Regions from separate parts of the Pantoea nemavictus genome, predicted to be linked through region 1. Evidence: predicted binding sites of a transcription regulator. Region 1 holds the regulator's gene; the other holds the start of a gene.
The links. The regulator CRP, encoded in region 1, controls carbon source genes, mostly activating them, when cyclic AMP is high. The targets are predictions, from matches to a motif close to ATGTGANNNNNNTCACAT.
Positions count from the first base shown of each region.

Region 2: focA (formate transporter FocA) is a predicted target of CRP. The motif match lies at 1,199-1,216, and genes of this name have one in related genera.

Region 1 covers NZ_JBBGZW010000001.1:1,737,193-1,742,117, forward strand. Annotated here, with positions in the region: gene WH298_RS07970 (phosphoribulokinase) at 1-843, shown strand, start outside; gene WH298_RS07975 (OsmC family protein) at 941-1,345, opposite strand; gene crp (cAMP-activated global transcriptional regulator CRP) at 1,650-2,282, shown strand; gene WH298_RS07985 (YccS/YhfK family putative transporter) at 2,341-4,419, shown strand; gene argD (bifunctional acetylornithine/succinyldiaminopimelate transaminase) at 4,416-4,925, opposite strand, start outside.
Region 2 covers NZ_JBBGZW010000001.1:3,598,401-3,603,325, forward strand. Annotated here, with positions in the region: gene pflB (formate C-acetyltransferase) at 1-212, opposite strand, end outside; gene focA (formate transporter FocA) at 282-1,142, opposite strand; gene ycaO (30S ribosomal protein S12 methylthiotransferase accessory factor YcaO) at 1,499-3,262, opposite strand; gene serC (3-phosphoserine/phosphohydroxythreonine transaminase) at 3,573-4,658, shown strand; gene aroA (3-phosphoshikimate 1-carboxyvinyltransferase) at 4,740-4,925, shown strand, end outside.

The DNA.
Region 1 (4,925 bases):
GTCACCGGTTCCAGCGGTGCCGGAACCACCACCACCAGCCTCGCCTTCCGCAAGATTTTCCAGCAGCTTAATCTGCATGCGGCGGAATTAGAGGGCGACAGTTTCCATCGCTTCACGCGTCCGGAAATGGACATGGCGATCCGCAAAGCGCGCGATCTCGGCCGCCACATCAGCTATTTCGGCCCGGAAGCCAACGACTTTGGCTTACTGGAGCAAACGTTCAAGCATTATGGCCAAACCGGCCTGGGCGAATCGCGGAAATATCTGCACACCTACGATGAAGCCGTGCCGTGGAATCAGGTGCCCGGCACCTTCACGCCGTGGCAACCGCTGCCGGAAAACACCGATGTGCTGTTCTATGAAGGCTTACACGGCGGCGTGGTCACACAGCAGCAGAATGTGGCGGAGCATGTTGATCTGCTGGTGGGCGTGGTGCCGATTGTTAACCTTGAGTGGATTCAGAAGCTGGTGCGCGACACCGGCGAGCGCGGCCATTCACGTGAGGCGGTGATGGATTCGGTGGTGCGTTCGATGGAGGATTACATCAACTTCATCACGCCACAGTTTTCACGCACGCACATCAACTTTCAGCGCGTGCCAACCGTTGACACCTCAAACCCGTTTGCCGCACGTGAAATTCCATCACTCGATGAAAGCTTCGTAGTGATTCACTTCCGCGGGCTGGAAGGTATCGCCTTCCCCTATTTGCTGGCGATGATTCAGGGATCGTTTATTTCCCACATTAATACGCTGGTGGTGCCGGGCGGCAAAATGGGATTGGCGATGGAACTGATAATGCTACCGCTGGTTCAGCGACTAATTGAAGGAAAACGGATTGAGTGAGGGTTACTCGCCGGTATGGAACCGGTCGCCATGAATGGCGACTCTACAAAAAACGCGATGATTTCGTAGGGTGCGCATTGATGCGCACCTGGAAGCATTAAAGCTCGATCACTTCATAGCTGTGGGTGATTTCCACGCCCTTGCCCAGCATAATCGCCACAGAACAGTATTTTTCCGCAGAGAGATCAACCGCGCGCGCTACGGCTTTATCGCTCAACGCTTTGCCGCTGACGATAAAATGCAGGTTGATATGGGTAAAAATGCGTGGAGCTTCTTCGCGGCGTTCTGACGTCAGTTTGACTTCGCAATCGGCGACATCGCTGCGCCCTTTTTGCAGAATCGACACCACATCAATGGCGCTACAACCACCGGCGGCCATGAGCACCATCTCCATAGGACTTGGCGCTTTATCACCGGAATTACCGTCCATTAATACCTGATGACCGGATGAGGATTCTCCGAGAAAGGTAAGACCTTCCACCCATTTCACTCGTGCCTGCATGATTCTTTCTCCTGAAGCGGCGGTTTTGCCGCCAGATTACGCTTTCACCTGATAAACAGCAATCCAGACTATTCCCCCGTTTGCTGAAGCGAGACAACACAAGACAGCTCGCAAAAGCTGTGCTACAAACAGTGCTGAAAATATTTTCGTCGTTACAGACGAAGGCGGGAAGAATCAAAAGCGTAGCTTAAGAATGACCCGGAATAATTTTTCCATTACTGGAAACGCTCGACGATTAAACCGCCTGACAGGGAAAAAATGCCCCCTGTATTTTGGGCACGATTACAACAGAGGATAATAGCGAATGGTTCTCGGCAAACCGCAAACAGACCCTACACTCGAATGGTTCCTGTCCCATTGCCATATTCACAAATATCCATCCAAAAGCACGCTCATCCATCAGGGTGAGAAAGCGGAAACGCTGTACTACATCGTTAAAGGTTCCGTAGCGGTACTGATTAAAGATGAAGAAGGCAAAGAGATGATTCTCTCCTACCTCAATCAGGGAGATTTCATCGGCGAACTCGGTCTTTTCGAAGAAGGCCAGGAACGTAGTGCCTGGGTGCGTGCGAAGTCTGCCTGCGAAGTGGCTGAAATTTCCTACAAAAAATTCCGTCAGCTGATTCAGGTAAACCCGGATATTTTAATGCGACTTTCGTCGCAAATGGCGCGTCGTCTGCAAGTGACATCGGAGAAAGTGGGCAACCTCGCTTTCCTTGATGTGACAGGACGTATTGCGCAAACGCTGCTTAATCTGGCTAAACAGCCAGATGCGATGACTCACCCAGACGGCATGCAAATCAAAATCACCCGTCAGGAGATTGGTCAGATCGTGGGCTGCTCACGCGAAACTGTGGGCCGTATCCTGAAAATGCTGGAAGATCAGAATCTGATCTCCGCACACGGTAAAACCATCGTCGTTTACGGCACCCGCTAATTTCTTCTCACCCACGGCGTGATGGCAACATCGCGCCGTTTCTATTTGCGATGAGCTGATGTGGCGCCGAATCATCTATCATCCTGAAGTCAACTATGCGCTGCGGCAAACGCTGGTGCTGTGCCTGCCTGTGGCTCTCGGTTGGCTGTTTGGCGATCTGCAAAAAGGTCTGCTGTTCTCGTTAGTGCCTGCCTGCTGCAATATGGCGGGTCTGGATACGCCGCATAAACGCTTCTTCAAACGCCTGATTGTCGGTGGTTCGCTGTTTGCCACCGGCAGTTTCCTGATGCAAATTTTGACCGCTTACCAGATTCCGCTGCCGCTGATCCTGCTGGCGCTGCCGCTGCTGATCGGCGTAACCGGCGAAATCGGCCCGCTGCATGCACGCCTGCTGCCCGCCACTTTAATCGCCGCCATCTTTACGCTCAGCCTGGTTAGGCGCATGCCGATATGGGTGCCGCCGCTGCTCTATATTGGCGGCACGCTGTGGTACGGCTTATTCAACTGGTTCTGGTTCTGGCTGTGGAAAGAGCAGCCGATGCGCGAATCACTCAGCCTGCTGTTCCGCGAACTGGCCGATTATTGCGATGCCAAGTACACCTTATTGACGCAGCTAACCGATCCGGAAAAAGCGCTGCCACCGCTGCTGGCACGTCAGCAAAAGGCGGTCGATCTCATTACCACCTGCTACCAGCAAATGCATATGCTGTCGGCCAGCCGCGATAACAGCCACAAGCGCCTGACGCGCGCCTTCCAGGTGGCGCTGGATTTACAGGAACACATCTCGGTCAGCCTGCATCAGCCTGAAGAGGTGCAGAAGCTGGTGGAGGAGAGTCACGCTGAAGCGGTGATCCGCTGGAACGCCAAAATTATCTCCGCACGGTTACGCGTGCTGGCCGATGCCATTCTCTATCATCAGCTGCCGGATCGCTTTCATATGGAGAAACAGCTCGGCGCGCTAGAGAAAATTGCCCGCCAGCATCCGGATAATCCGGTCGGCAATTTCTGCCTCTACCACTTCAGCCGCATCGCCCGCGTATTGCGCACGCAGAAACCGCTCTACACGCGCGACCTGATGGCCGATCGTCAACGTCGTTTGCCGCTGTTGCCAGCACTGCGCAGTTATCTGTCGTTCAAATCCACCGCCTTACGCACTGCGGCCCGCTTCGCCGTGATGCTGATGTTTGGCAGCTCGCTGGCACTGTTCTTTAATATCCCTAAACCGTACTGGATATTGATGACGATTATGTTCGTCAGCCAGAACGGCTATAGCGCCACGCGCGTGCGTATTCAGCACCGTGCGCTGGGCACCTTTGCCGGTTTATTGATTGCCGCGGCCTCGCTGCAGCTGGCGGTGCCAGAATCAATCACCTTGCTGTTTATGCTGGGCATCACGCTGGCGAGCTATCTGATCACGCGGAAATATTATGGCTGGTCGATGATTGGCTTCACCGTCACTGCGGTGTATTCGCTGCAGCTGCTGTCGCTCAACGGCGCGCAGTTCTTGTTGCCGCGCATGATGGATACCTTGATGGGCTGCCTGATTGCTTTCGCCGGCATGATTTGGCTGTGGCCGCAGTGGCAAAGCGGACTGCTGCGCAAGAATGCGCACGATGCGCTGGAAGCATATCAGGAAGCGCTGCAGCTACTGCTTGGCCCGGAGCAGTCGCCCGAGAAGCTGGCGTATCAGCGTATCAAGGTTAACCAGGCACACAACGCGCTGTTCAACTCATTGAACCAGGCGTCGAGCGAGCCGGGCTTTAACCTGAAATATCTGCAAGATATGCGCATGTGGGTGACGCACAGCCAGTTTATCGTTGAGCACATTAACGCCATGACGATTCTGGCGCGCGAGCACACCATGTTGACGGCGAAGCTGGCGGAACGTTATCTGCAATCTTGTGAAATTGCGCTGCAGCGTTGCCAGCAGCGGCTGGCGTATGACGGGCCGGGCAACGACAGCAATATTCTGGAAGCGCCGGAGAATCTTAACGAAGGGCCGGTTACGATTGTCGAACAGCATGTGAAGCGGATTTTGCAGCACCTTAACGTCATGCACACCATCTCTTCACTGGCGTGGAGCCAGCGACCGCATCATGGCCGCTGGCTCAAGGTGTTACGTCCGAAAGCAGATTAAGCGGCCAGCACCTTTTCAATCGCCGTCGCGAAACGCGTCATGCCTTCGGCAATATCGGTTGGCTCAATCACCAGCGACGGCACAAAACGAATCACATCGGTGCCGGCGGTGAGAATCATCAGCCCTTCCTCTGCAGAAGCATTGAGGATGTCGCGTGCTTTGCTGGCGAATTGCGGCTTCAGCGCGGCACCTATCAGCAGGCCTTTGCCGCGAATCTCGCTGAAAATATCGAATTTGCTGTCGATGGCTTGCAGCGCTTCAACAAATTGCTGACGGCGCGCTTCCACACCCTCCAGTACTTCCGGTGTGTTGATGATATCCAGCGCGGTTTCAGCAATCGCACAGGCCAGCGGATTGCCGCCGTAGGTGGTGCCATGTACGCCCGGCGCCATCACCGATGCAATGTCGTTGGTGGTTAACATCGCGCTCACCGGGAATCCGCCGCCCAGCGCTTTTGCGCTGGTGAGAATATCGGGCTTGATGCCGTAATGCTCGTAGCTAAACAG
Region 2 (4,925 bases), 1.9 Mb from region 1:
GGAGCGTGAGTACGGTTCTCGATTTTGATGCCTTCAAGCACGCTATCCCACAGCTTAGTTGTGGCCGGAGTTGCACCGGCCAGGAAGGATTCGTCGCCTTCATACGGTGTATAGTTTTTCTGGATAAAGTCACGGACGTTGACGCTGTTCTGCCATTCGCCGGCGCTAAATCCTTCCCAGGCTGACGCCATTTTTTCATTCAGTTCGGACATGATATACCTGCCTTATTTAGGGAGACTTTGACGTATGGCGTGCTGAGTCAGCACGCCCGTACCAATTCATTAATGCACCGGCTCGTTGCCACGCAGATAGATTACCCAGTAGGTCAAACCTACTAACAATCCGCCGCCAATAATGTTGCCGATGGTCACGGGAATAAGATTGTTAAGAATGAAATCGCTAACGCTAAGTGAAGGAAATTGAGCTGCGCTTGCACCGGCCATTTGCCAGAATTCTGGGCTGGCGAAATCGCGAATAACGATGGCCATTGGGATCAGGAACATGTTGGCGATGCTATGTTCGAAGCCGCAGGCAACAAACATCGCCACCGGTAAAATCATCGCGAACATCTTATCCATCAAACTGCGGCCGGAATAACTCATCCACACAGCGAGGCAAACCATGAGGTTGGCGAGCGTGCCGAGACTGACTGCTTCAATAAAGGTGTGATGCATTTTATGGTCAGCAGTTTGCAGAACGTTCAAACCCCATGCACCATTCGCCACCATGTGTTCACCAGCTAACCAGATGAGTGCTACAAAGAATAGTGCACCGAACAGATTGCCGATATAGACGGTCAGCCAGTGTCGGCCCAGTTGCAACCAGGTAATTCGTCCGCTGGCTTTCGCTACAACTATCAATACGGTTGAGGTGAACAGGTCAGCACCGCAAACCACTACTAACATCAAACCGAGTGAGAAACAGATGCCGCCTATCAATTTTGCTATGCCATAAGGCATCGCTCCACTTCCGGTAGTCGCAGTGATATAGAAGACAAATGCAATTGAGATAAATACGCCAGCAGTAATGGCAAGGAAGAATGTGGTTAAAGGATGTTTGGTTGCTTTATATATGCCGGCTTCTTCTGCAACTTTTGCCATTGCCGCCGGTAATAATGAATTAAAAGGGTTGTCAGCTTTCACACTAACGCTCTCCAAAAATTGCCTGTAAAGATACTAACAAAGGAGTATAGGTCAGAAATTGACGTGGATCATATTTGACCGGAAGGTAGGCGCTAAGCGAAGCGACCAGTAAGGTAGTTTTCAATTAAAGTATTGAAATTAATAAAATAAATAATTTTTAATTTATGCAAAATAAGTTGAAGTGAGCTGTGATGCAGGCTTGACTTTGTTAAATATCATTAACGATTAAAGCTGAATTGTTATTTAATATTAAGTTTTATGCTTCTTTAATTTTTTGATTAAAAAAATGGCACTGATCTTACTCAGTGCCATTTACGTTACGTGAATTATCCAACTAAAAAATTAGAGAGGGATGATTATTTTTGTGACCAGTAACGACGTTTAGCTGCCTGTAATTTTTCATAAGCGGCTAACAGTGATTGATGGGCAGGGAAGGCTTTAAGGTCCAGATCGACGGCTTGTAATCCATAGAATGGCGCTTCACCACTGATCGCGGCTGAAGCAGCATCTACGGCTGCTTCACCATACATACGTGTGAAAGCACGATGGTATTGAAGCGGGTCACGCTCTTCTTCCATCGCCAGTAACAGCAAAGTTTGCAGGCAGCGATAGTAGTTAGCGCGTTCTTCGCTAAAGATCGACTGGTTGAATTCCATCGTCCATTCAGTCCAGATCAACGCCTGATCCAAATCACCGCCAGCGAGTGCCAGCATTGTTTTTAGCTCGCCAATACGCAGCGTATACCAGCCATTGTCTTTGCCCGACGCCAGACCCAGCAGTTCGCGCACGCGAGTAAAGTCATCGTGACCTTCTTCGTCTAACTGAACAATAAGATCGAGATAGGCTTCCGGTTCCCACTGACTCTCTGGCAACGCGAGCAGCGTCTCGCGCAGCGGTGCACCCATACTGTTGTTTGCCAGCAGTAGATCTTCTGCCGGATAGATGTCGGACATGCCAGGCACGATGATGCGGCAGGCGTAAACACTCAGATGTTCGTAATCGGCAATGTAAACTTCTTTATCTTCTGCACGGAAGATGGCCATCAACGTATCAAACTCTTCGTGAGTCGTACCCGCAAAGCTCCAGTCGACGAATGGATAATCGGCATCTTCTTTAAACATATCCCATGAGATCAGGCCGCTAGAGTCGATGAAGTGAGTTTCCAGGTTAGCGTGTTCAGCTACTTCTTCATCATCAAATGTAGGTGGCGTGAACACGTCGAGATCTTTCAGACCGCGGCCCTGCAACAGCTCGGTTACCGTCCGCTCCAGCGCAACGCCAAAGTCCGGATGTGCGCCGAACGAGGCAAAGCAGGTGCCGTTCGCCGGGTTGAACAACACGACGCAGATAACCGGATATTTGCCGCCCAGCGAAGCATCATAAGAGAAGATAGGGAAACCTTCTGCTTCCAGACGCTCAATCGCTTCTATCACTCCCGGATAACGCTGCATTACTGCTTCAGGAATTTCTGGCAGGCTGATGGACTCGGCGATGATGCGGTTCTTGATATGACGCTCAAACACTTCAGATAAGCCTTGTACACGCGCTTCGTTTGCGGTGTTACCAGCTGACATGCCATTTGAGACATACAGGTTACCGATGATGTTCATCGGGATATAAACCGTTTGCTGATCAGATTGACGGGTAAATGGCAGGCCGCAAATTCCGCGCTCGCTATTTCCAGATTGCAGATCAATCAACTCAGAGGCACTCAGGCTCTCCTCAGGATCGTAGAATTTGCGCAGGCGCGCATCCAGAATGCCTTCCGGCAGGCTGTCATCCTCTGTGAGCGGGAACCACTTTTCATTCGGATAGTGTACAAAATCGCCATTGGCGATGGATTTGCCCAACCAAAAATCAGCAAAGAAATAGTTGGTTGAGAGACGCTCGAAATACTCGCCCAGCGCTGAGGCTAATGCCGCTTTTTTGCTGGCACCTTTACCGTTAGTAAAGCAGAGCGGGCAGTCGCGATCGCGAATGTGCACTGACCAGACGTGTGGTACCGGATTCAGCCAGGAAGCTTCTTCAATATTGAAACCAAGGTCTTGCAGTTTCTGCTGGAAGCGTGCAATGGAATCTTCCAGTGCGGCATCTTTACCGGGGATAAACGTTTGCGTCATGGTGGCGCTCTCTCAAGTCAATGGGGTGGGCGTAAAGCGCGCAATAATACGGGTTTTGCACGTGCTTCGCTATTCAGTCCGCCAAATTTATCTGAGTCTGGTAACGGCATTTACTCCCTTTAACACCTGGGTTCTTTTTTCATAAGCCACCTCACAAAATTCCGCAGCTTAATGCATTTATGACATAAGCTGCGGTGGGGCTGGCTCTGGAAATGTGATCGCTGCCGGATTAATGATTGCAGCCATCTGGAGGCAATGATAAAACCGATGGGGTATTCATAACCGTTCGATATGACAGTGGTGAGGGGAAATGACGCAGGTTTATAATTTTAGCTCTGGCCCGGCTATGCTGCCGGTAGAAGTGCTCCGTCGCGCAGAACAAGAACTGACAAACTGGCACGGGTTAGGCACCTCGGTGATGGAGATCAGTCACCGCAGCAAAGAGTTTATTGCGGTTGCGGAAGCGGCAGAACAAGATTTTCGCGATCTGCTGAAGATCCCAGCCAACTACAAAGTTTTGTTCTGCCACGGCGGTGCCCGCGCGCAGTTCGCTGCTATTCCCGGTAACTTATTGGGTGAGGCTAAAACGGCAGATTATATAGATGGTGGTTACTGGGCTCATAGCGCCATCAAGGAAGCCGAAAAATTCTGCTCACCTAAGACCATTGATGTAAAAACCACGCGTGATGGTAAGCGTGCTTTATTACCTATGCGTGAATGGCAGTTGAGCGACGATGCAGCTTATGTCCACTTCTGTCCGAATGAAACTATTGACGGTATTGCCATTGATGAAGAGCCGGATTTTGGCAATAAGGTTGTGGTTGCGGATCTCTCCTCTACTATTTTGTCGCGTCCAATTGATATCAATCGCTATGGCGTAATCTATGCTGGCGCGCAAAAAAATATTGGACCAGCGGGTTTAACGCTGGTGGTTGTGCGTGAAGATTTGCTGGGTAAAGCGCAGCGTTATGTGCCATCGATTCTTGATTACAAAGTGTTGGCAGAAAATGAGTCGATGTTTAACACCCCGCCGACTTTCGCCTGGTATCTCTCTGGTCTGGTATTCAAATGGCTGAAAGAGAAGGGCGGCGTTGCTGAGATGGATAAGCTGAATCAGGCCAAAGCCGATTTGTTGTACGGTGTGATTGATAACAGCGCGTTTTATCGTAACGATGTAGCGACCGAAAACCGTTCTCGTATGAATGTGCCATTCCAGTTGGCGGATTCAGCGTTGGATAAAGTGTTCCTTGATGAGTCCCTCAACGCGGGCCTGCACGCACTGAAAGGCCACCGCGTGGTTGGCGGTATGCGTGCATCAATCTACAATGCGATGCCGCTGGAAGGCGTCAAAACACTAACTGAATTTATGGTTGATTTCGAACGTCGCCACGGTTAACGACTTTTTTCATGCCAGCCTGTCTGGTATCAGACCCCGTCATATGATGGGGTTTCGTATTTTCTGGAGATTTAGTTTCACATGCAGGACTCCCTGACTCTACAACCGATTGCCCACGTTGACGGCACGGTAAACCTACCGGGTTCAAAAAGCGTCTCGAACCGCGCACTATTGCTGGCCGCGCTGGCAAACGGCACTACGCGTTTAACTAACTTACTTGATAGCGATGACGTTAAACACATGCTGAACGCGCTAAAAGCGCTGGGT